Regions from separate parts of the Xanthobacter sediminis genome, predicted to be linked through region 1. Evidence: predicted binding sites of a transcription regulator. Region 1 holds the regulator's gene; each other region holds the start of a gene.
The links. The regulator LexA, encoded in region 1, represses DNA repair genes until DNA is damaged. The targets are predictions, from matches to a motif close to TGTTCNNNNTGTGTTCNG.

Region 1 (7,083 bases):
CACCATCGCCGATGGGCAGACCGCTCTCATCGCCGAGATCAAGAAGGCGAGCCCCTCCAAGGGCTTGATCCGGCCGGATTTTGATCCTCCCGCCCTCGCCCGCGCCTATGAGCGCGGCGGTGCCACCTGCCTCTCCGTGCTCACCGATACGCCCTCCTTCCAGGGCGCGCCGGAATACCTGAAGACCGCGCGCGCCGCGGTGAAGCTGCCGGTGCTGCGCAAGGACTTCATGTACGACACCTACCAGGTTGCGGAAGCGCGCGCCTGGGGAGCGGACTGCATCCTCATCATCATGGCCGGGGTGGACGACGCCCTGGCGAGTGACCTCTCCGCCGCGACCGCCGCCTATGGCATGGACGCCATCTTCGAGGTGCACGACGACGATGAGCTCGAGCGCGCGCTCAAGCTACCGAGTCGCCTGATCGGCATCAACAATCGCGACCTGCGCACCTTCGAGACCACGCTCGCCACCTGCGAGCGCCTCGCTCCGCGGGTGCCGGAGGACCGGCTGGTCATCGGCGAGAGCGGCATCTTCACGGCCGCCGACGTGGCGCGGCTCGCGAAGGTGGGCATCCACTCCATCCTGGTGGGCGAAAGTCTCATGCGGCAGGATGATGTCGCAAGCGCGACATCCCTTCTGCTTGCGTCCTGAGCTTGCCCTATACGTCACTTTCAGCCTTAATGTGTGCACCGGCCCCTGAAGAGGCCGGCGCATATATGGGAGGATCGTGATGAAATTGGCATTTGCCGCGGCCATGCTGGGTGCCGCGTGCCTCGTTTCCCTTCCGGCGCTCGCCGCCGACCCCACCGGCCTGTGGCAGACGCCCACGCGCGGCGGTCAGGTGGAAATTTCCAAGTGTGGGGCGAGCCTGTGTGGCCGACTCGTCGCCTCCGAGGGGCTGAAGGCGGACCCGGCCCTGAAGGATGTCCACAACACCGACGCCGGCCTGCGCGGTCGCGCGCTGAAGGGCCTCACCATCCTCACCGGCTTTTCCGGCGGCCCCACCGAATGGACCGGTGGCAGCATCTACAATGCCGAGGACGGCAAGACCTATTCCGGCACCATCACCCTCGACGGCGACAACACGCTGAAGTTGAAGGGCTGCGTGATGGCGCCGCTCTGCAAGACGCAGACCTGGACCCGCCTGCACTGACGCACGGCCACGCTCCTCCCGCCGAGGGAGGAGCCTTCCGGCGCCCGGGAGGTGGACACGCCCGCCCGCCGGCCCCATCTTTCCGCTCCCGAAAGCGATTCCGGAGAGCGGCGCCCCGATGGCGAGCCTGACCCATCTCGACGACCAGGGCGCGGCGCGCATGGTGGACGTCTCCGAAAAGGCGGTCACGACCCGCGAGGCGGTGGCCGAGGGCCGCGTTTCCATGGCGCCCGCCACGCTCGACATGATCCTCGCCGGCAATGCCAAGAAAGGCGATGTGATGGGCGTCGCCCGCATCGCCGGCATCATGGCCGCCAAGCGCACCCATGAGCTCGTGCCGCTGTGCCATCCTTTGATGCTCTCGAAGGTCGAGGTGGCGATCGCACCCGATCCCGCCCTGCCCGGCCTCGTCGTCACAGCGCGGGTGAAGACCTCCGGCCAGACCGGCGTCGAGATGGAGGCGCTCACCGCCGTTTCGGTCGCGTGCCTCACCGTCTATGACATGGCCAAGGCCGTGGATCGCGGCATGCGCATAGAAGGCGTGCGGCTGTTGGAGAAATCCGGCGGGCGCAGCGGCCTGTGGCAGACCGAAGGCTGAACCCCGCCCCTGCAGAAGAGAGGAAGCGCGCCATGGCGCTGATGAGCGTTGAGGAGGCCATGAGCCGCGTGACCCACGAGGTCACCACCCTCTCAGTGGAGGACGTGCCGGTGGAGGTGGCCGCCGGCCGCGTCCTGGCCGCGGATCTGATCGCCCGCCGCACGCAGCCGCCAGCCGACATGTCGGCCATGGACGGTTATGCCGTGCGCGGCGCTGACATCGCGCGGACACCCGCGTCCCTCACGGTCATCGGCGAATCCGCCGCCGGCCGTCCCTTCGGCGGCAGCGTCGGCGCGGGGGAGGCCGTGCGTATCTTCACCGGCGCAGTGGTTCCCGAGGGGGCCGACACGGTGGTGATCCAGGAAAACACCACCCGCGAGGGTGATCGCGTGGCCACCACGGCGCCCACGGCCGCCCTGCGCAACGTGCGCAAGCGTGGGTGTGATTTCCAGGAAGGCGCGCCGGGCCTCACGGCCGGCCGGCGCCTCACCAGCCGCGACATCATGCTCGCCGCGGCCATGGACCATGCCTTCCTCCCGGTGGCGCGCCGGCCCCGCGTCGCCCTCATCCAGACCGGCGACGAGCTGGTGCTGCCCGGCCGCGGAACTGGCGCGCCGGGGGAAATCGTGGTTTCCAACGCCTTCGGGCTCGCCGCCCTCGCCACCCAGGCCGGCGCCGAGGTCACCGACCTCGGCCTCGTGGGCGACGACCTCGCCCACATTCGCGCCATCGTCGCGCGGGCATTGAGCGGCGCCTTCGACCTGGTGGTGTCCTCCGGCGGCGCCTCCGTGGGGGACCACGACCTCATGGCGCCGGCCCTGCGCGCCGAGGGCGTGGATCTCTATGTGCACAAGATCGCGCTCAGGCCTGGCAAGCCGCTGATGTACGGCAGCCGTGGCGCAGTCCGCGTGCTTGGCCTGCCCGGTAATCCGGTCTCCTCCCACGTCTGCGCGCTGCTGTTCCTTGAGCCCCTGGTCCGCGCCCTGCAAGGCGATGTGGCCGCGGGCGTGCACACCGCGCCGGCGCGCCTCGCCGTGGACGTGCCCGCCAATGACCAGCGGCGAGACTTCATGCGTGCCCACATGGAGCACGATGCCGACGGTTCCATCCGCGTGACGCCAGCCGTATCGCAGGACAGCGCCATGCTGAGCGTACTTTCCTCGGCCGACTGCCTGCTGGTCCGCGCACCGTTCGCAGCGGCGGCCAAGGCGGGCGATCCCTGCGAGATCATTCCGTTCCACGATTAGGCTACCGTTAACCACATCTTCACCCTTGCGGAACACAAAAGGAACAGATAGAAGCTGTTCATGATTTGTTTCGCATTATTTGCGACGCTGCCGCAGGCGGTCTTCCCGCTTTCGGAGGGATGACGACCCGCGCCGCAGTTGGCCGGCAGCACCGGAAACGGGGGGTGAGATGCTGACGCGCAAGCAATATGATCTGCTTCGCTTCATCCATGAGCGACTGAAGGAGACGGGGGTGCCCCCGTCCTTCGATGAGATGAAGGAAGCACTGGACCTGCGGTCCAAGTCCGGCATCCACCGTCTCATCACCGCTCTGGAGGAACGCGGCTTCATCCGCCGCCTGCCCAACCGGGCGCGGGCGCTGGAGGTCGTGCGGCTGCCGGACAGCGTCGCCCCGGGCCTCGCCACCCAGCGCAGCGGCGGACGCGGCTTTTCGCCCTCCGTGATCGAGGGGAGCCTCGGTAAGGTGCGCCCCCCGGCCGACGACGAGGAGGAAACCGGCCAGAGCGTCGTGGTGCCGGTCATGGGCCGCATCGCCGCGGGCACCCCCATCTCGGCCATTCAAAGCCGCAGCGCCACCTTGAACGTACCGCCGGAGATGCTCGGCCAGGGCGAGCATTTCGCCCTTGAGGTGCGCGGCGACAGCATGATCGAGGCCGGCATCCTGGACGGCGACACGGTGCTGATCCGCAAGTGTGACAGCGCGGACACGGGAGACATCGTCGTCGCCCTGGTGGACGAGGAGGAGGCCACCTTGAAGCGCCTGCGCAAGAAGGGCGCCTCCATTGCGCTGGAAGCCGCGAACCCCGCCTATGAAACGCGCATATTCGGGCCGGATCGCGTGCGCATCCAGGGCAGGCTCGTGGGGCTCATGCGGCGATACTGATATCTTGAGGCCGCGTTCACCAGGCCCGGGCCGTCGCGGGCGAACCCTCCTCCGGCCTCCTGCCAGGGACATGGCCAGGCGGCCTCCAGAAGCCACAGGATGTCGCCTTCGAGCACGGCTGTGGGCGGCGATTGAGGGGATGCTCATTCGCTGGCTGCGTCGTCGACCTCGGCGCCCCTGCTCCTCCCTTCCGGCATTCGGGGAGCAGCCGGCGGCGGCATCCAGGGGCGGTGGACCGCCGGATCACGGGCGGGCTGCTCGCGCAGAGCTCCCTGCTCCAGAAAGAAGGCAATCGTGCCGGTGCGCTCCAGCTCCTTCGGCGTCAGCACACGGGCGGGGCAGCCACGGGGCGGAGCTTCCTGCGTCACCACGATCTTCGCGTTCAGGCAATCTGCCGCAAGGCCCTCGGGCTTGCGGGAGACCGCGAGCGTTCCGCCTCCCGGCAGGGGGGCCACGCAGCCCAGGGGATCGCAGGTGAAACCGGCTTCGAGGGCTGTGCCGTTCACGGTGCGCCGCGCGCCCTCTTGCGCGAGCCACTGCTCCACCATCATTTTCTGGCCTTTCGCGCCGATGACCGACAGGCGCCCATCGGCGCTGCGCACGGCCACGGCTGCAGCGTTGGGCGCCACCAACACATCCGGCGCGGGTGGCGCGCCCGACACCAGGATCGCGACAGCCAGCGCAGGCACTGCGAGGAGACTCGGCAGCCCGCGCAGCAGACAGAGCGCGAGCAGCGCCATTGTGAACCAAAGAAGGGCCGCCGTGTTCACGGTGTAGATTCGCGCATCGGCTCCAGGCAACGCCGCGACCCGGTCGGACACCGCCACCATGATCTCGATGCCGGCTCCCATCACCGGCCATGCCAGCCCATCCCATCCGAACGGCATGAGCAGCACGCCGAGAAGGCCGAAGGGCATGACGAGCAGCGAAACGGCGGGCATCGCGACGAGATTTGCGAGCACTCCATACGGTGCGAAGCGCTGGAAATGGAAAGCGCCGTAAGGCCCGCTCGCGAAGCCGGCCACCAGCGCGGTCACCACGGTGCCGGCGACGAACACCAAAGGCAGCATGAGAATGCGCGCAGGCAGGCCCTCGGGCCGGGGCAAGGCGCGCAGGGGCTGCAACCGCTCATAGGCGGCCACCAGAGCCAGCGTGGCGGCGAAGGACATCTGCGGTCCCGGATCCAGGGCGGCTTCCGGCGTGAGGCCCAGGACCACCACGGCGGCCACGGCGATGGTTCGCAGGGTGAGCGCCCTGCGTCCGGCGAGAACACCTGCAAGCACCAGGCCCGTCATCACAAACGAGCGCTGCGCCGGAACGTCGTTTCCGGACAGCACGAGGTAGAAGGCGCTACCCGAGATCGCGAGCAGCGCAGCGGTGGCCTTGATGGGCCAACCCAGCGCCAAAGCCGGCACCAGCGCAAGCACGCCCCGCGCCAACGCGAACAGGGTGCCGGCCACGAGCGCCATATGGAGACCCGAGATGGAGAGGACGTGGGTGAGGCCCGACACACGCATGCTCTCCTCCACCTGCGGGAGAATCGCCGAGCGGTCCCCGGCGACCAGTGCCACAGCGATCTCCGCCGGCGTGCCGTGGAGCACGGCGCGGATGCGTGCACCAAGGGCGGCGCGGATATCGCCGACCAGGGCCGAGAGCCGGACCTGGATGGGAATTTCCACCGGTGCCGGGCTAAGCTTCGGTGGCCCGAGCCCGAAGCCCACGGCGTCGATGCCCTGGAACCATGTCGCTCGGCCGAAGTCGTGCGCCCCGGCCATGGCCGGGCCGAGAGGCGGCAGCAGCCGGACGAGCTGTGTGATGTGCGCCCCCACCTCGGGTGCGCTGCCGCGCTTCAGCGACAGGCGCACCAGGCGCGGCGGCGGACCCTCAATGCCACGGATCGGGCCCGGATCGAGCCGCAGCAAGATGCGATCACTGCCCACGCGCCGCTCCACGCGCTCCACATAGCCGGAGAGCCGGATCGGAAAGGCCGGCGGACTCGCCAGCGCCTCATGCATCATGAGGCTGGTGCGCACGCAGCCGGCCGAAAACCCGGTGGAAAAGGCACACAGGCCGGCGAGTATGGCGCAAAGCACGGCCTGCCGTCGCGCGGCCCATGTCGCAGCGGCAAGCGCGAGCGTCAGCGCCAGGGCCGCGGCGAGTGAGGGTTCGTGGGCAGCTCCGAAATAAGCGAGGATGCCGGTGGTGAAGGCTACCGGAAGCCACAGGACAAGGCGGCCGGATTCGGCCTCGACTGCGAGATCGGCGCGGAACCTCGCGGCGAATGCATGCCACAATGGCTCGACGCGCAGGCTCGCAGATCGCGCGCCGATGGGCACGGCGATGGCGCGCGCACGGGAGCGCGGCGTCACGCCGCCTCCATGGCCTCTCTCGCCATCCCCCGACCCCGCCCGCATTGCTCCGCCCCGCGCGCATGTTCCTTGTGCGGTGCGGCTATGCTACACGGGCGCCTCGCGCGCGCCACGGTCGTCTCGTCGCGGAGCCTGCGGCGCGCCCTGCCCCGTTTCCGCCGCCCGCGCCCCACGGGGCGCCCTTGGGCGGCGGGTGCCCCAGGTTCGAGTGCGCCATGTCCGAGATCGTCACCCGCTTCGCCCCCTCCCCCACCGGCTTCCTGCACATCGGCGGCGCCCGCACGGCGCTGTTCAACTGGCTTTATGCCAAGGCCAAGGGCGGCCGGATGCTGCTGCGCATCGAGGACACCGACCGCCAGCGCTCCACCAAGGAGGCCATCGACGCGATCCTGGAAGGGCTCTCCTGGCTCGGCATCACCTGGGATGGAGACCCCATCTACCAGTTCGCCCGCGCCGAGCGGCATCGCCAGGCGGTGGAAGACATGCTGGCGCAGGGCAATGCTTATCGCTGCTACGCCTCGGCGGAAGAGCTGGAGGAAATGCGCGAACTCGCCCGCAAGGAAGGCCGCCCGCCGCGCTATGACGGCCGCTGGCGCGACCGCGACCCCTCCGAGGCGCCGAAAGGCCGCGCTCCTGTGATCCGCCTGAAGGCGCCGCGCGAGGGCGAGACGGTGATCGAGGACATGGTGCAGGGCACCGTCACCTTCCCCAACAAGGACCTCGACGACCTCGTGCTGCTGCGCTCGGATGGCACGCCCACCTATATGCTCGCGGTGGTGGTGGACGACCACGACATGGGTGTGACCAACATCATCCGCGGCGACGACCACCT
Region 2 (7,083 bases), on a different contig from region 1:
GGCAAAACGTTGCGAATTATCCGCGATAATGTTCCTAATTCATCTGAATTAACCGCATTTGATATTGCCTCTCATGAGTGGTATTATTATGTAGAGCTTTCTAGGCATTTCAAATCCGTGCGCGGATATGAAATTCGCAAGTCCAGCCGGGATGCCGCATGGCTCATCACGCGGGCGCTCGGCATCAAGAATGTAGAATATGTCGAAGCGGATATGCAGCGCATGCCATTCGATCCAGAGCAGGTAGCGGATTTTGTTCTACTTTATGGTTTGATTTACCATATGGAAAATCCAATTCACACCCTGAGACTGGCCAGCCAGATGTCTAGGAAGCATATTCTGGTTGAGACGCAGGTGTTTCCTTACGATATGTCCGGCCGGATCGAGGATGGGCATTATGACAGCCTTCGCCCCATCGAAGGTGTGTTTGGGCTGACGCCGGATTATGCCGCCCAGCGCGAAGGTGGCTCGACGGATTTGGCTCTCGTTCCGTCATTGAATGCCCTGCTGTTTCTGATGCGTGGCTTCGGCTTCTCCCATCTGCATGTCCTGCCGAGCGAGTTGGGTGATTATGAGCAGTTCTCCCGGGGCGCGCGGGTCGTCGTCTACGGACGTAAGCCCTGATGGTTCCCGCGCGGGGAGCGCCTGAAATGTGCACGTAGAGCGGGCGCGCGTCATCATCCGCGACGGTGGGACTTTCGAGCCGAGGCCGCTGATGGTCGTAGTGTCCCTCCCGGAAGGCTCCGGGAGGGACAGGGTTTCCTTGTCCGCGCGTGGCAGCACTCTCCGGGCCTTGAAGTCGGGTTGCCGATATGTGTCCGGCCGGGCGTTGTCGCGCGCGTCGCGGAGTGCCGCAGGTGAGGGGTTTCAGTGAAAGTTTTTCGGAGAAAATGTCGTAAATATAGCAAATGGCGGACATGATTTTTCGATAGGTGGGGCTTCGAGAATTGAGAACTTCGAGAGCTGGCATGGTGTCTGGCTGCGCATGCCCGTCGAATAATGGCTCTGCGCGGCGGAGGCGCGCCGCTTCGCCTGTGGCATCTCCGCCCTCATCCTATTAGGAAGGCGTTTCAGACCCTTTCCGATGGCTCCCCTTCGACGCCTGACGATAACGCGAGATAGGTGGAACCAGCCGTGCCTTTCATGACGACCAATCCGGCGCTCGCCCGCGCCCTGGCGGAACGGGACTACAACAATCCGACGCCGGTGCAACTGGCCGTGCTGGCGCCCGAGGCGGCGGAGCGCGATCTTCTGGTGTCCGCCCAGACCGGTTCCGGCAAGACCGTCGCCTATGGCCTCGCCATGGCCGGGACGCTGCTGGGCTCCACCGAGCGATTTGGGCCGGCGACCGTGCCGCAGGCGCTGGTGGTGGCCCCCACCCGCGAGCTGGCGCTGCAGGTCCAGCGGGAGTTCGCGTGGCTCTACGCGGGGACCGGCGCGCGCATCGTGTCCTGTGTCGGCGGCATGGACCCGCGCCAGGAGCAGCGCCAGCTCGGCCAGGGCGCTCATATCGTCGTCGGCACCCCCGGACGCCTGCGCGACCATCTGGAGCGCGGACGGCTGGATATTTCCGCGCTGCGGGTGGTGGTGCTGGACGAAGCCGACGAAATGCTCGACCTCGGTTTCCGCGATGATCTCGAGTTCATTCTTCTCGCCACCCCGCCGGAGCGGCGCAGCCTGTTGTTCTCCGCGACCATGCCACGGGGAATCATCACGCTGGCCAAGCGCTATCAACGCGCTGCGCTTCGCATCGAGGTAGCAAGCGCTGATGGCGGTCACGCCGATATCGAGTACCGCGCCATGCGCGTCGCTCCGACGGAGGTCGGGCACGCGGTCGTCAACGTGCTGCGCTATTACGATACGCCCACTGCCATCGTGTTCTGCAACACGCGCGAGGCCGTGCGGCGCCTGCATGCCATGCTCCAGGAGCGGCAATTCTCTGCGGTGGCGCTGTCCGGCGAGCTAAGCCAGAACGACCGCAATCACGCCTTGCAGGCCCTGCGGGACGGGCGGGCACGGGTCTGTGTCGCCACCGATGTCGCCGCGCGCGGCATCGATTTGCCGAATCTCGGCCTCGTCATTCACGCGGACCTGCCGAACGATGCGGAAAGCCTGCAGCATCGCAGCGGACGCACGGGCCGCGCGGGCCGCAAGGGCGTGAGCGTGCTGCTGGTGCCCCCCTTCCGCCGCCGCCGGACGGAAGACCTGCTGCGGGGGCTGGGCATCAATGCAGTGTGGTCCGGCCCGCCGACCGCGGAGGAGATCCGCAAGCTCGACCATGAACGCATGCTGAGCGATGCCCTCATCACCGAGGAGCCGACCGAGGACGACACCGGCGCCGGCCTCGCGCTGCTCGCGGCGTACTCGCCCGAGCATCTGGCCGCGGCGCTGGCGCGCCTTTACCGCGCCGGCTTGCCGGCCCCCGAGGAGGTCACTGATCCCGGGATGTCGCGTTCGGTGCGCGACCGCGCGGCCGACCGGGATTTCGGCGGCGCCTCGGGCGGGGGCAGTGTCTGGTTCCGCCTCAATGTCGGCCGCCGCAACAATGCCGACCCGAAATGGCTGCTGCCGCTGATCTGCCGGCGCGGAAACGTGACGCGCAAGGATATCGGCTTCATCCGCGTCCTGGATGAGGAGACGGCTTTCGAGGTCAGCCTCGCTGCTGCGGACCGCTTCGCAAAAGCGGTGCGGAAGGCGGACGAGGAAGACGTGATCATCGAGCCGCTGCCTGGCGGCCCCCCGGCGGGGCAGACAGAGCGTCCCGCCCGCAGCAAGCCCATGCGCGGCAAACCGGTTCAGGAGAGGGCGCCGCACGAGAAGCCGTTCAGGGGCAGGAAATTCCGCGATGAACCCGCGCAGGGGAGGTCCGCGGAAGGCAGGGCTGGGCACGGCAAGGCCGCGTTCGAAAAATCGCGCGACGCCAAGCCTTCGGGGCAGGGCAAAGGTGAGCGTCAGCCGAAAAGCCGGCGCCCCGATGCTTTCGCGGGAAAGCCAAAGGGAAAGCGGACACCGCGGACCTGAGCGCAGCGCGTTGCGCCGCTCCCCGAGGCGGGTGAGGCCAGAAACGCGTGGTATTGATGACCTCTCGCGACCCCTTCTGCGCGCCTGACGGCGACGTCATCCACAAGCAGTAGGGCCCGCGGACATCAAGGGCATTGCATTCGGCCTCGGCTGCTGCCATATGAGCGAACCGCTGGCGCCGAGCATGGCGCGGCGGATGGATGCGGGTGTAGCTCAGGGGTAGAGCACAACCTTGCCAAGGTTGGGGTCGAGGGTTCGAATCCCTTCGCCCGCTCCAAAACTTTCAAAATAATCAATAGCTTATAGCGAAGCCGCTGAGAGGCGGCTTTGTCGTTTTTGGCTTGGTGACCACTTGGTGACCACCGATGTCGGGAGTGGTCACCAGCTCTCCCCCTGTGGAAAACCGCAGGTGAATCTCGCTTTGGAGGATGCAGCTGATCTGGCGGACACTCTGACCTCGAGACGGGGTTGGACGGCGGTGGCTCATACCGAAGCGATGATCACTGAGCGCGCCAAGACCGCGGCGGAGGGCCTACGGGCTGCGTTCAAGTCAGACGGCGCAGTACGAACGCGACGGCGCCTCCGTTGGGTTGGATCGGATTGCTCGTTCCAGCGAAGGCGATTCTCCCGCAGATGCGGGACGCCGCACGACGTTCGGATCGACCTTCAAATGTTGCAATCGGACTGCAAATGTTCTTATTTTGTTCTCATTTACGGCTTAAGTCTCCTCCTTCTAAGGGCCGCTCAAGCGGAAAGTGAACCCTCTTTAAAATTGCTTTGTGCGCACGTCTTTCAATCCGTGGATGCAAGTGTAGAAATGCGATTGGCCAAGGCCTGGTCGACTCCAGATCCTTGAATACCCAATACGATAGCCCTAGGGACGGCGGTGGCCGGTGACCCCAGGGAGAAGCTGTGGAGAGTTTGGTGGCTGACGGGATCTTCCACGTCGCGGTACATGAGCTCGAGCGCGCCGACACCGGCTTTCGCGTGAAGTTCGGCCAGGAGCAGCTCGCGATCACTCCCACGATCGATCGGGTGACCGCCCAGCTATTCGATCTCTACAAACGCCGCGCCTCGAAATCTCACGGCAAGTTCTCGACCGCGGCGGATGTGGCTCCCACGCAGAAACATCTGGAAGATTATGTCGCGACGAAGGGGGCGGGCTTCCCCGATTTCATCTCGCGCCTGATGGAAACGCTCAGGGTTCATGCGTCCAGCCAGAATGCCGCTTCGGGCGGGTTTGTCTTCTTTGCGCATCTCGAGCGGGACGAGCGGCAGTTCCTCCTCGTTGCGGTCGTGTCCAACAAGCTCGGTGCGACCCTGACCAAGACCTACGACGTCAAAGACGCCGAACACCTCGACATCGAAGGATTCCGCTTCGCCGGACGCATCAGCCTGACCGGGTGGGCGGCCAAGGAAGACCGCTACATCAGCTTCCTGAAGGGAAAAGGAGAGGTCTCAGACTACTTCAAAACCTTCCTCGGATGCGACACCACAGTCCAAGATCGCCAGGATACGAACGACCTCGTCGAGGCTCTCAAGGCTTTCGCTGACGCTCAGAACATGAAGCCGCCAGAGCGCGAGGGATTCCTGTCCAAGGCCAAAGATTTCTGCGACCAGATCGCGCGCGAGAAGCAGCCGCTTGCATTCGAAACGCTATCAAATGCGGTTGTGCCCGACGATCCCGAACCACTGCTGTCGTTCCTCGTCGACCCGGACCGTGGCCTCAACGATGGCTTCGTGCCGCACAGATCGGCGCTTGGGTCTTTGGTAAAGCTCAAACGCGAAACTCCATACTGGAGCGTCGCCTTCGAGCGGAGCGCCATCCACCAGGGCAAGGTCGATTACGACCCGAAACAGAACGTCCTGATACTAAAGGATCTGCCCGAGGATTTCGCGGCCGAGCTACGGCACGAGATTCTGGATGTCTGAGCTCGGGTTTGATCGCCTGCTGGCGATCTACCGCGCAACGCGGTTTGACCCTCGCGGCGAAGATGGCTCGCTTGCGATCGCCACCGGCGAGGTCCTGACGGACCTTCGAGAGATTTATACACAGCCCGAGATTGGCAAGGCCGCCGGCATTGAGCCGCTTTCGGATCCTGCGAAACTGCGCATTGGCGACGAAGTGCGGATCCGTGTCGGTCCGCCGCGCCTGTCGATCGGACGAATCGTCCGATCGCTCGACGAGTTGCTAGAGAGTCGTCGGGCGCGGCTCAAGGAGCCTGACACATATTTCATCATAGAAGGCGCTTTGGATCATTCGACCACGCCAGTGCCGGACGAGATCACGCGCTACCGCACGGCACTCGAGATTGTCGCGCTCTTCGTTAAGGCTGCAGCCTATCTTGACGAGATCAGGGAAGAGCTCGTCTTCATCCATGAGGGGAAGTTCGTGACGCCAGTCGTCTACGACGTCGCTCTGCTGAAGCGCCTTTCCATGAGCGATGCGGACCGTCTCCTCGGCCATTTCGCGGACGACGTCCACATCGACCAGAAGCTTGCGATCCTGAGCGAGTCGATCTGTCGGCTGAGCGCGCCGCGCTCCGCCGCGAGCCGGTTCACCTACCTTCTGGACAATCTGGACGAGATGGAGAAGGAGGTGCGCAACGGCTACAAGCTGTTCGCCTCAAGCTTCTCATACGCAAAGATCCGCGGCGAAATTGAGGCCGCTCGCGTCGACTATGTCAGCAAGATCCATAAGACGCTGATCGACATCCAGGGGCAGCTGCTGGGAATTCCCGTGGCGACCGTCATTGTCGCGTCTCAGCTGAAGACCGCGAAGTCATGCGGCCTCGAGTTTTGGACGAACATCGCCATTCTAGGCGGTGCCTGGATATTCGTGGGGCTGCTTGCGATCGCGATCGTTAACCAGTGGGTCACTCTTGGGTCGATCAGCCAGGAGATTGACGGTCAGAGGAAACGCCTCGAGCAGGATTATGCGGCAATCGCAGCGCAATTCATGGATCTGTTCTCAAAGCTCGGTGGTCGGATTTGCTGGCATCGCGCGGCCCTGATCGGGATCGGCGTCGTGGCGATCGCCGGCGCGGCTTTCGCCACCTACGTCTTCCTCCGGATTACGCCGGTTGAGATCAGCACCTGCATCGCCGCTGCATGGCTGTAAGGGTGACGCAGATGCCGAAATGTCCCGGCACCTAGGCTCGCCTTTCTTATTCAGGAAGGTGAATAGTCTGTCGCCGCTTTGGGCGCGAACCCTCGACGTCCGCCGACTCGTCCATCAGCGATGTGCCGTGGCGCGCGCTGCCGATCAGCCGCACCAAGGCGGCCCATGCTATCGGGGCTTTCACCGGTTGCGGTGGCTGACCTAGTCTGATTCTTCGCGCATTCAGGCGCGATGCCGTGCAACTGCCAACTCGGTTTATGACCAACTATGACCAGTCGGACCATTTCCGAAGTTACCCGGCGCAACCTGTTTGACGAATTGCGCCTGCGCAACGCGCCCTGGTCGGGCAGGCTGGCCGAATCTGACTTTCTCGGCCGCATTTTCGATCTGAAGACGCTTCCCTCGGATGACCACCGCCAGCCACATATGGCCGGTGATATCTGGATGCATCGGGAACGCTTTCAGGACTGGACCAATGACTGGGTCTACGACGATGTGCGGCTTGACCTTCTACGGTGCCAGGATGAAATTCTCCTCACCTTTCTGTGCGAGATGTTGCACCCAATTGTCCAGTCCGATGCTCAGGTGGTCGGCGAGCTGCTGGGAATCTTCAATCGGCATCTTCATGTGGACGGGTTCGAACTCGTGCCGAACACCTACGTTTCCGGAAAGCCGATTTATGCGGCGCGACGGCGCCTAGGTGGTGTGGCGCAAGTGGCCGCCGCCCGGAAAGTTGCCGATGAATTGTCCTCGGAGCACATTTCGGTGCTCATCACCCGCATGGAGACAGCGGTCGAGGCCGATCCATCTTTGGCGATTGGTTCCGCCAAGGAATTCGTCGAGTCCATTTGTAAGGGCATTCTCACGGCGCGCGGAACGCCGCCGCGCGGTTCCGAAACACTGCCACAGTTGGTGAAGGCGACCCGTGAGGCGTTAAACCT
Region 3 (7,083 bases), on a different contig from region 1:
TCGGCGCGCGGCTGCTCCTTGCGGGGCTCCTTCTCGCGCTCGCGGCGGGTTTCGCCGCGCCCCTCCTTCTCCACCTTGCGCTTGCCGCGCAGGCGGCCGTCCTCGCGCTCGCGGCCGTCCTTCCGCTCCTTCTCCCGCGGCGGGGCCTCGCCCAGGGGGGGGCCCTGCCAGGGGATGTCATTGCCGATGAGCTTCTCGATGGCGGCAAGGGACTTGGCGTCGGCGTGGGTCACCACCGTGAAGGCGGTGCCGGAGCGCCCGGCGCGGCCGGTGCGGCCGATGCGGTGCACGTAATCTTCCGCATGGTGGGGCACGTCATAGTTGAAGACGTGGCTCACCGCGGGGATGTCGAGGCCGCGTGCCGCGACGTCGGAGGCCACCAGCAGGTTGGCATCACCGTTGCGGAACTGGTCCAGGGCCTTGATGCGGGCGTGCTGGTCCATGTCGCCGTGCAGGCACACGGCATTGAAGCCGTGCTTCTGCAGTGAGCGATGCAGCACCGCCACATCCCGCTTGCGATTGCAGAAGATGATGCCGTTCTGCAGGTTTTCGCTGTCGCGGATGAGGCCCCGCAGCACGTCGCGCTTCTCCCAGTCCTCCCGGCCGGAGGCCACCAGGAGCTGTGCCACCGTGGCGGCGGTGGAGGAGGGCTTGGCCACCTCGATCCGCACCGGGCTCGACAGGAACTGGTCCACCAGGCGCTGGATCTCCGGCGGCATGGTGGCCGAGAAGAACAGCGTCTGCCGGGTGAAGGGCACGAGCTTGCAGATGCGCTCGATGTCCGGGATGAAGCCCATGTCCAGCATGCGGTCGGCCTCGTCGATGACGAGCACCTCGATGCCGGAGAGCAGGAGCCGCCCGCGCTCCACATGGTCGAGCAGGCGGCCGGGGGTGGCGATGAGCACGTCAACGCCGCGCAGGAGCTTTGAGTCCTGGTCGCCGAACGAGACGCCGCCGATGAGCAGCGCCACGTTCAGCTTATGGTTCTTGCCGTAGCGGACGAAGTTTTCTTCGACCTGGGCGGCAAGCTCGCGCGTCGGCTCCAGAATCAGGGTGCGGGGCATGCGTGCCCGAGCGCGCCCCTGCTCCAGCAGCGTCAGCATGGGGAGGGTGAAGGCCGCAGTCTTGCCGGTTCCGGTCTGCGCGATGCCGAGCACGTCTCGGCGCGCCAGCACATGCGGAATGGCCTGGGCCTGAATGGGTGTGGGCTGCGTATAGCCCGTGTCGGCGACAGCCGCGAGAACCTTCTCGCTCAGGCCGAGTTCGGAAAATGACATTGCATCTTTTGGATGCGGCGGCGCGCCGCTGATCGAACGTCCCGTGCCGTACGGGCTCAGACGAGTGGTCGTCGGTCGGCGCGCTTGGATTCGACATAACTCGGACGACGGTTAGCACCATATGAAAAACAAACGGCATGTCAATGCGTACGTCAGCCTTCCCGTTTCGTCAGCGCAACGCAGGGCGGGGCTCATGGCGCGCATGCGGCGTATTGACCTGCCCGCCGTCTTGGAGGAGGGCTGTATTCCGCTCCCGTCCTGCCCCGGTTCCTCCCATGCCCTTCCTGCTCGTTCTCGGCCTCGCCACCTTCGCGAGCACCTTTTCCATGCGGGCCGTGGACCCCATGCTCAACATCCTCGCGGCCGATCTGAACGTGACGCTGCAGCAGGTGGCCATGCTGGCGAGCGCTTTCACCCTGCCTTACGCCACCATGCAGCTCGTGTTCGGCCCCATCGGCGATGCGGTGGGCAAGGTGCGCCTCGTGCGGTTCAATCTGGTGCTGCTGACGCTCGGCCTCGCCGCCTCGGCGCTGGCGACGGGCCACCACATGCTGCTGGCCGCGCGGGTGTTCTCCGGCGCCTTCGCCGGGGGCATCATCCCGGTGGTGCTGGCCATGGTGGGGGACCGGGTGAGCTTCGACAGGCGCCCCCTGGCGCTCAGCCGCATCCTGCTGGCGCTGGTGCTGGGGCAGCTCCTGGGCTCTGCGGCCTCTGGCTTCATCGCCGCATGGGTGGGGTGGCGGGAGGTGTTCGCCACGGCGAGTATCGTCGCCGGCGCGGCGGCGCTCGCCGCTTTCCTCGGCATCAAGGAGCTCAAAGCGAGCGAGCCGCTGTCCTTCGGCGCGTCCCTCGCCCGCTACGGCACGGTGCTGCGCAATCCCCTTTCCATCAAGGTCTACGGGGTGGTGGCCATCGAGGGCGCCTTCTCGTTCGGGGTGTTTCCCATGGTGGCGCCGCTGATGGTGGCCCACGGGCTGGGCGATGCGGTGGAGGCCGGGCTGGTGCTCGCCGCCTTCGCCATCGGTGGCGCCTTCTACAGCCTCGCGGTGCCGCTGCTTGTGCGCACCCTCGGCCTCGGCGGAATGATGGGCGTGGGCGCCGTGAGCCTCGGCCTGCTGTTCATCGCCTCCGCTTTGGTGCCGAACCTCGTGATGGTGGCGGGGTTGTTCGCCCTCGGCGGCTTCACTTTCTATATGCTGCACAACGTGTTGCAGATCCTCGCCACGGAGCTGGCCCCGGAGGCGCGCGGCTCGGCGGTGGCGCTGTTCGCGTCATCCTTCTTCATCGGCCAGGCGCTGGGGGCCCTGGTGATGGCGCAGGTCGCCGCGCGCGCCGGGGTGGAGCCGGTGTTCCTCATGGCCGGCGCGGTGTTGATCGCGCTCGCCTACCCCGCCTCGCGCCTTGCGCCACGGGGGAGCGCCAAGCCGGGCTGAGGCGGCGGGCGCCCCGCCTTCATGCCAAAGGGCCCGATGAGCTTTTCTCACTGGCCCTCTGGCCAAGCCCGCGCTTTGCTTGAGCGACCCGCTTGGCGCCGGTCAAAGACCGGGGCCGTTGGGATCAGATGTCGAGCAGGTCTTCGTCCGCGAAGGCGGCATGCTCGGAGATGAACACGAAGCGCGCTTCCGGCTTGTTGCCCATCAGCCGCTCCACGATGTCGGCGGTGGCGGCGCGCTCGGCGTCCTGGATGCTCACGCGCTGGAGGGTGCGCGTCTTCGGGTCCATGGTGGTTTCCTTGAGCTGGGCCGGCATCATTTCGCCGAGGCCTTTGAAGCGGCCCACCTCCACCTTGCCCTTGGCGGCGAACTCCTTCTTCAGCAGCTTTTCCTTGTGGGCATCGTCACGCGCATAGAGCGTCTTCGCCCCCTGCGTGATGCGGTAGAGCGGGGGCACCGCGAGATAGAGGTGCCCCTCCTCGATGAGATGCGGCATCTGACGGAAGAAATAGGTGACGAGCAGGGAGGCGATGTGCGCCCCGTCCACGTCCGCGTCGGTCATGATGATGACCTTCTCGTAGCGCAGGTCCGTGTCGCGGTAGCTTGATCCGGTGCCGCAGCCCAACGCCTGGGTGAGGTCCGAGATCTGCTGGTTCTGGGCCAGCTTGTCGCGCCCTGCGCTCGCCACGTTGAGGATCTTGCCGCGCAGGGGCAGCACCGCCTGGGTCTTTCGGTCGCGCGCCTGCTTGGCGGAGCCACCGGCCGAATCGCCCTCCACGATGAACAGTTCGGAACCGGCCGCCTCGGTGTTGGAGCAATCGGCGAGCTTGCCCGGCAGGCGGAGCTTGCGCACCGCGGTCTTGCGGGAGATCTCGCGCTCCTGCTTGCGGCGCAGGCGCTCCTCCGCCCGGTCTATGACGTGCTCGAGTAGCCGGCTCGCCTGGTTCGGGTTGGCGGCGAGCCAGTGGTCGAAGGGGTCGCGCAAGGCGCTTTCCACGATGCGCGCGGCTTCCGTGGTGGCGAGCCGGTCTTTCGTCTGGCCCTGGAACTCCGGCTCGCGCACGAACACGGAAAGCATGGCGGCGCAGCCGGTGGTCACGTCGTCGCCGGTGATGACGGCGCCGCGCTTGCCCTGGCCGGAGCGCTCGGCATGGTCCTTCAGGCCCTTCAGCAGGGCGGCCCGCAGCCCGTTCTCGTGGGTGCCGCCGTCGGGCGTGGGAATGGTGTTGCAGTAGGAAGCGATGCCCCCGTCGCCATCCGCCACCCAGGCCACCGCCCACTCCACTGAGCCATGACCGCCCGGCTTCTGGATGCGGCCGGAGAAGATGTCCGGATGCACCAGGGTGTGGCCTTCGAGGTCGGCGGCGAGATAGTCCCTGAGGCCGCCGGGGAAGCGGAACACCATCTTCTCCGGCACGCCCTCGACGCCCCTGAGAAGCTCCGCGTCGCACGACCAGCGGATCTCGACCCCGCCGAACAGGTAGGCCTTCGACCGCGCCATGCGGAACACCCGTGCCGGCTCGAAGCGCAGCGCGGGGCCGAAGATCTCGGGGTCGGGGTGGAAGCGCACCCGCGTGCCGCGCCGGTTGGTGATGCGGCCTACCTTCTCCACCGGGCCCTCGGGAATGCCCTTGGAGAAGCGCTGGCGGTAGAGGGTCTGCTCGCGCGCCACCTCCACCTCCAGGTGGTCGGAGAGGGCGTTCACCACGGACACGCCGACGCCGTGGAGGCCGCCGGAGGTCTCATAGACCTTGCTGTCGAATTTTCCGCCCGCATGCAGGGTGGTCATGATGACCTCCAGCGCGGACTTGCCGGGAAACTTGGGGTGGTCCTCCACCGGGATGCCGCGCCCGTTGTCGGTCACGGTGAGGTAGCCGTCGGTGCCCAGGTGCACCTCGATGAAGGAGGCGTGGCCGGCCACCGCCTCGTCCATGGAATTGTCCACCACCTCGGCGAACAGGTGGTGCAGCGCCTTGGCATCCGTGCCGCCGATGTACATGCCCGGCCGCCGGCGCACCGGCTCCAGCCCCTCCAGCACCTCGATGTGGGCGGCGGTGTAGTCGGAGGCCATGGCGGGAACGGCGGTGGCCTTGCTCCGCCCCGGCGCCTTGGCGGCGGCACGGGAGCGGGAGGCGGAGCCGAAGAGATCGTCGGTATCGGACATGGATCGTCGATAGCAGAGGGCAGGGGGCCGCGCACGCGAATCGTGTTCCGGCGCGACCGTCACTGGCGACATGATGGCAGAGCTTGCGCCGGATGGGAACAAAATAGAAACACATCGTGGCGCGAAGCTGAGCGTTCACCAGGGGAGGCCGGCGACCGCAGAGCGGACCTCCTCCGCCGGTTCGGTTAGGATCGGGCGGAAGCGGCAGTCCCGCCCGAGCGGCCTGGAGCATCATGGACCATCTGATCTTTCATCTCGCGGTCTCCCTCGCCATCGGCCTCCTGGTGGGGGTGGAGCGCGGCTGGCGCGAGCGCAAGGAAGAAGAGGGCAGCCGCACCGCCGGCGTCCGCACCTTCGCCTTGATCGGGCTGCTCGGCGGCGTCAGCGCCGCCCTCTCCCAGGCGCTGGCGAGCCCGGCGCTGCTGATCGTGGCCGGGCTTGCGGCCAGCGCGCTGTTCGCCGCCTTCAAGTATCGCGAGATGGTGCGTGATGACGACTATTCGATTACCGGCATCGTCGCCGCCATCCTGGTGTTCGCCCTCGGCGCGCTGGCGGTGGTGGGCGACACCCAGGCCGCCGCCGCCGGGGCCATCGCCGTCACGGTCCTGCTTGCCGAGCGGGAGATGCTCCACCGTATGGTGCGGCATCTCACCTGGCCCGAGCTGCGCTCCGCCGTGCTGCTGCTGGTGATGACCGTCATCGTGCTGCCCCTGCTGCCGGACCGGACCATAGACCCGTTCGACGCCATCAACCCGCGCCAGATCTGGCTTTTCATGGTGCTCACGGCCACGATCTCGTTCGCCGGTTACGTGGCGGTGAAGGTGGCGGGGCCTGAAAAGGGTATTCTCTTCTCCGCGCTCGGCGGCGCCATGGTGTCGTCTACGGCGGTCACCATCGCCTTCGCGCGGCGCGCCAGTGGTGGCGAGCCCGCGGGCCTGCTGGCGGGAGGCGCGGCGCTGGCGGCGATGGTCTCGGTGCTGCGCGTGCTGGTGATCTGCCTGCTGGTGCGGCCGGAGCTGCTTTTGCATCTCGGCCCGCCGGCCCTTGCGGCCGCCGCCGGGTTCGGCGCCTGCGGCACGCTCATGATGCGCCGGGGCGCCGGCGCGCGGGGAGAAGCGGCGCTCGGCAACCCCATCGATGTCGCTCCGCTCGCCGCCTTCGCGACCCTGTTCGGCGTCGTCTCTGCGGTCAGCGGCTTTCTGCTGAAAGCGGTGGGGCCGGACAGCCTCTATGTGGTGAGCGCGGTCGCCGGCCTCGTGGACGTGGACGTGCCCTCGCTGAACGCCACGCGCCTCGCCGGAAACGGCCTTTCCATGGAGGGCGCGGCCTTGTGCATCCTGATCGCGCTGGGAATGAACGGGCTGGGGCGGGTCGTCTTCGCCACGGCCGGTGGCACGCGCGCCTTCACCGCGCGCTTCGCCGGCGCCACCGGTGTGGCCGCCGTGGCGGCGCTGGCGATGCTGCTGGTGACGCACGCGCTCTGATCCCATCGGCGCCGGTCTGTGGTCGGCGCCGCGCGGGCTTCGCTCGAACACCGTGCCCCGCCCGCATGGTGGCCCTGCGCGCGGGTGCCTCGACGCGGCCTTTCCGCTCTGGCTTCATGCCGGCGTGAGCATCGCCCTGACGAATCGCCCCTTCCTCAATGTGTCGCACTCCGCCACCGGTCGCGCCTGGCGGGAGCGGCTCGACGCGCGCGGCGCGCAGACGGCGCTCGCCATGGCCCAGCGCTACGGCGTGAGCGAGCTGCTGGCCCGCGTGCTCGCGGGGCGCGGCGTGGGGCTGGAGGAGGTGGAGACCTATCTCGACCCCGCCATCCGCACCCTGCTGCCCGATCCCGATACCTTGACCGACATGGCGCCCGCGGTGGAGCGCCTCGCTTATGCCGCCATGCGCGGCGAGAGCGTGGCCGTGTTCGGCGACTATGACGTGGACGGCGCCTGTTCCACGGCGCTGCTGGTGGGGGTGCTGCGGGCGGCGGGGCTCGACCCCCGCTTCCACATTCCGGACCGCATCTACGAAGGCTACGGCCCCAACGTGCCGGCCATCGAGGCGCTGGCCGCCGAGGGCGTGACGCTGCTGGTGACGGTGGATTGCGGCACCACCTCCGCAGAGCCGCTGGCTGCCGCGCGGCGCCTCGGCATGGACGTGGTGGTCATCGACCACCATCAGGCGAGCGAGGCGCTGCCGCCCGCCCATGCCATCGTCAATC

Region 2: a site for LexA is predicted at 3,713-3,730, ahead of V5F61_RS01580 (nucleoid-associated protein). Genes of this name have one in related genera too.
Region 3: a site for LexA is predicted at 4,969-4,986, ahead of parE (DNA topoisomerase IV subunit B). Genes of this name have one in related genera too.

The regions. Positions count from the first base shown of each region.
Region 1 is NZ_JBAFWH010000006.1:244,154-251,236, forward strand. It holds gene trpC (indole-3-glycerol phosphate synthase TrpC) at 1-652, shown strand, start outside; gene V5F61_RS10655 (DUF2147 domain-containing protein) at 732-1,154, shown strand; gene moaC (cyclic pyranopterin monophosphate synthase MoaC) at 1,273-1,752, shown strand; gene V5F61_RS10665 (molybdopterin molybdotransferase MoeA) at 1,785-2,999, shown strand; gene lexA (transcriptional repressor LexA) at 3,169-3,882, shown strand; gene V5F61_RS10675 (ComEC/Rec2 family competence protein) at 4,026-6,251, opposite strand; gene gltX (glutamate--tRNA ligase) at 6,467-7,083, shown strand, end outside.
Region 2 is NZ_JBAFWH010000001.1:396,350-403,432, forward strand. It holds gene V5F61_RS01565 (methyltransferase domain-containing protein) at 1-624, shown strand, start outside; gene V5F61_RS01570 (DEAD/DEAH box helicase) at 1,144-3,021, shown strand; tRNA gene V5F61_RS01575 (tRNA-Gly) at 3,224-3,298, shown strand; gene V5F61_RS01580 (nucleoid-associated protein) at 3,946-4,953, shown strand; gene V5F61_RS01585 (hypothetical protein) at 4,946-6,142, shown strand; gene V5F61_RS01590 (abortive infection family protein) at 6,410-7,083, shown strand, end outside.
Region 3 is NZ_JBAFWH010000002.1:86,626-93,708, forward strand. It holds gene V5F61_RS02440 (DEAD/DEAH box helicase) at 1-1,277, opposite strand, end outside; gene V5F61_RS02445 (MFS transporter) at 1,553-2,710, shown strand; gene parE (DNA topoisomerase IV subunit B) at 2,835-4,874, opposite strand; gene V5F61_RS02455 (MgtC/SapB family protein) at 5,108-6,358, shown strand; gene recJ (single-stranded-DNA-specific exonuclease RecJ) at 6,483-7,083, shown strand, end outside.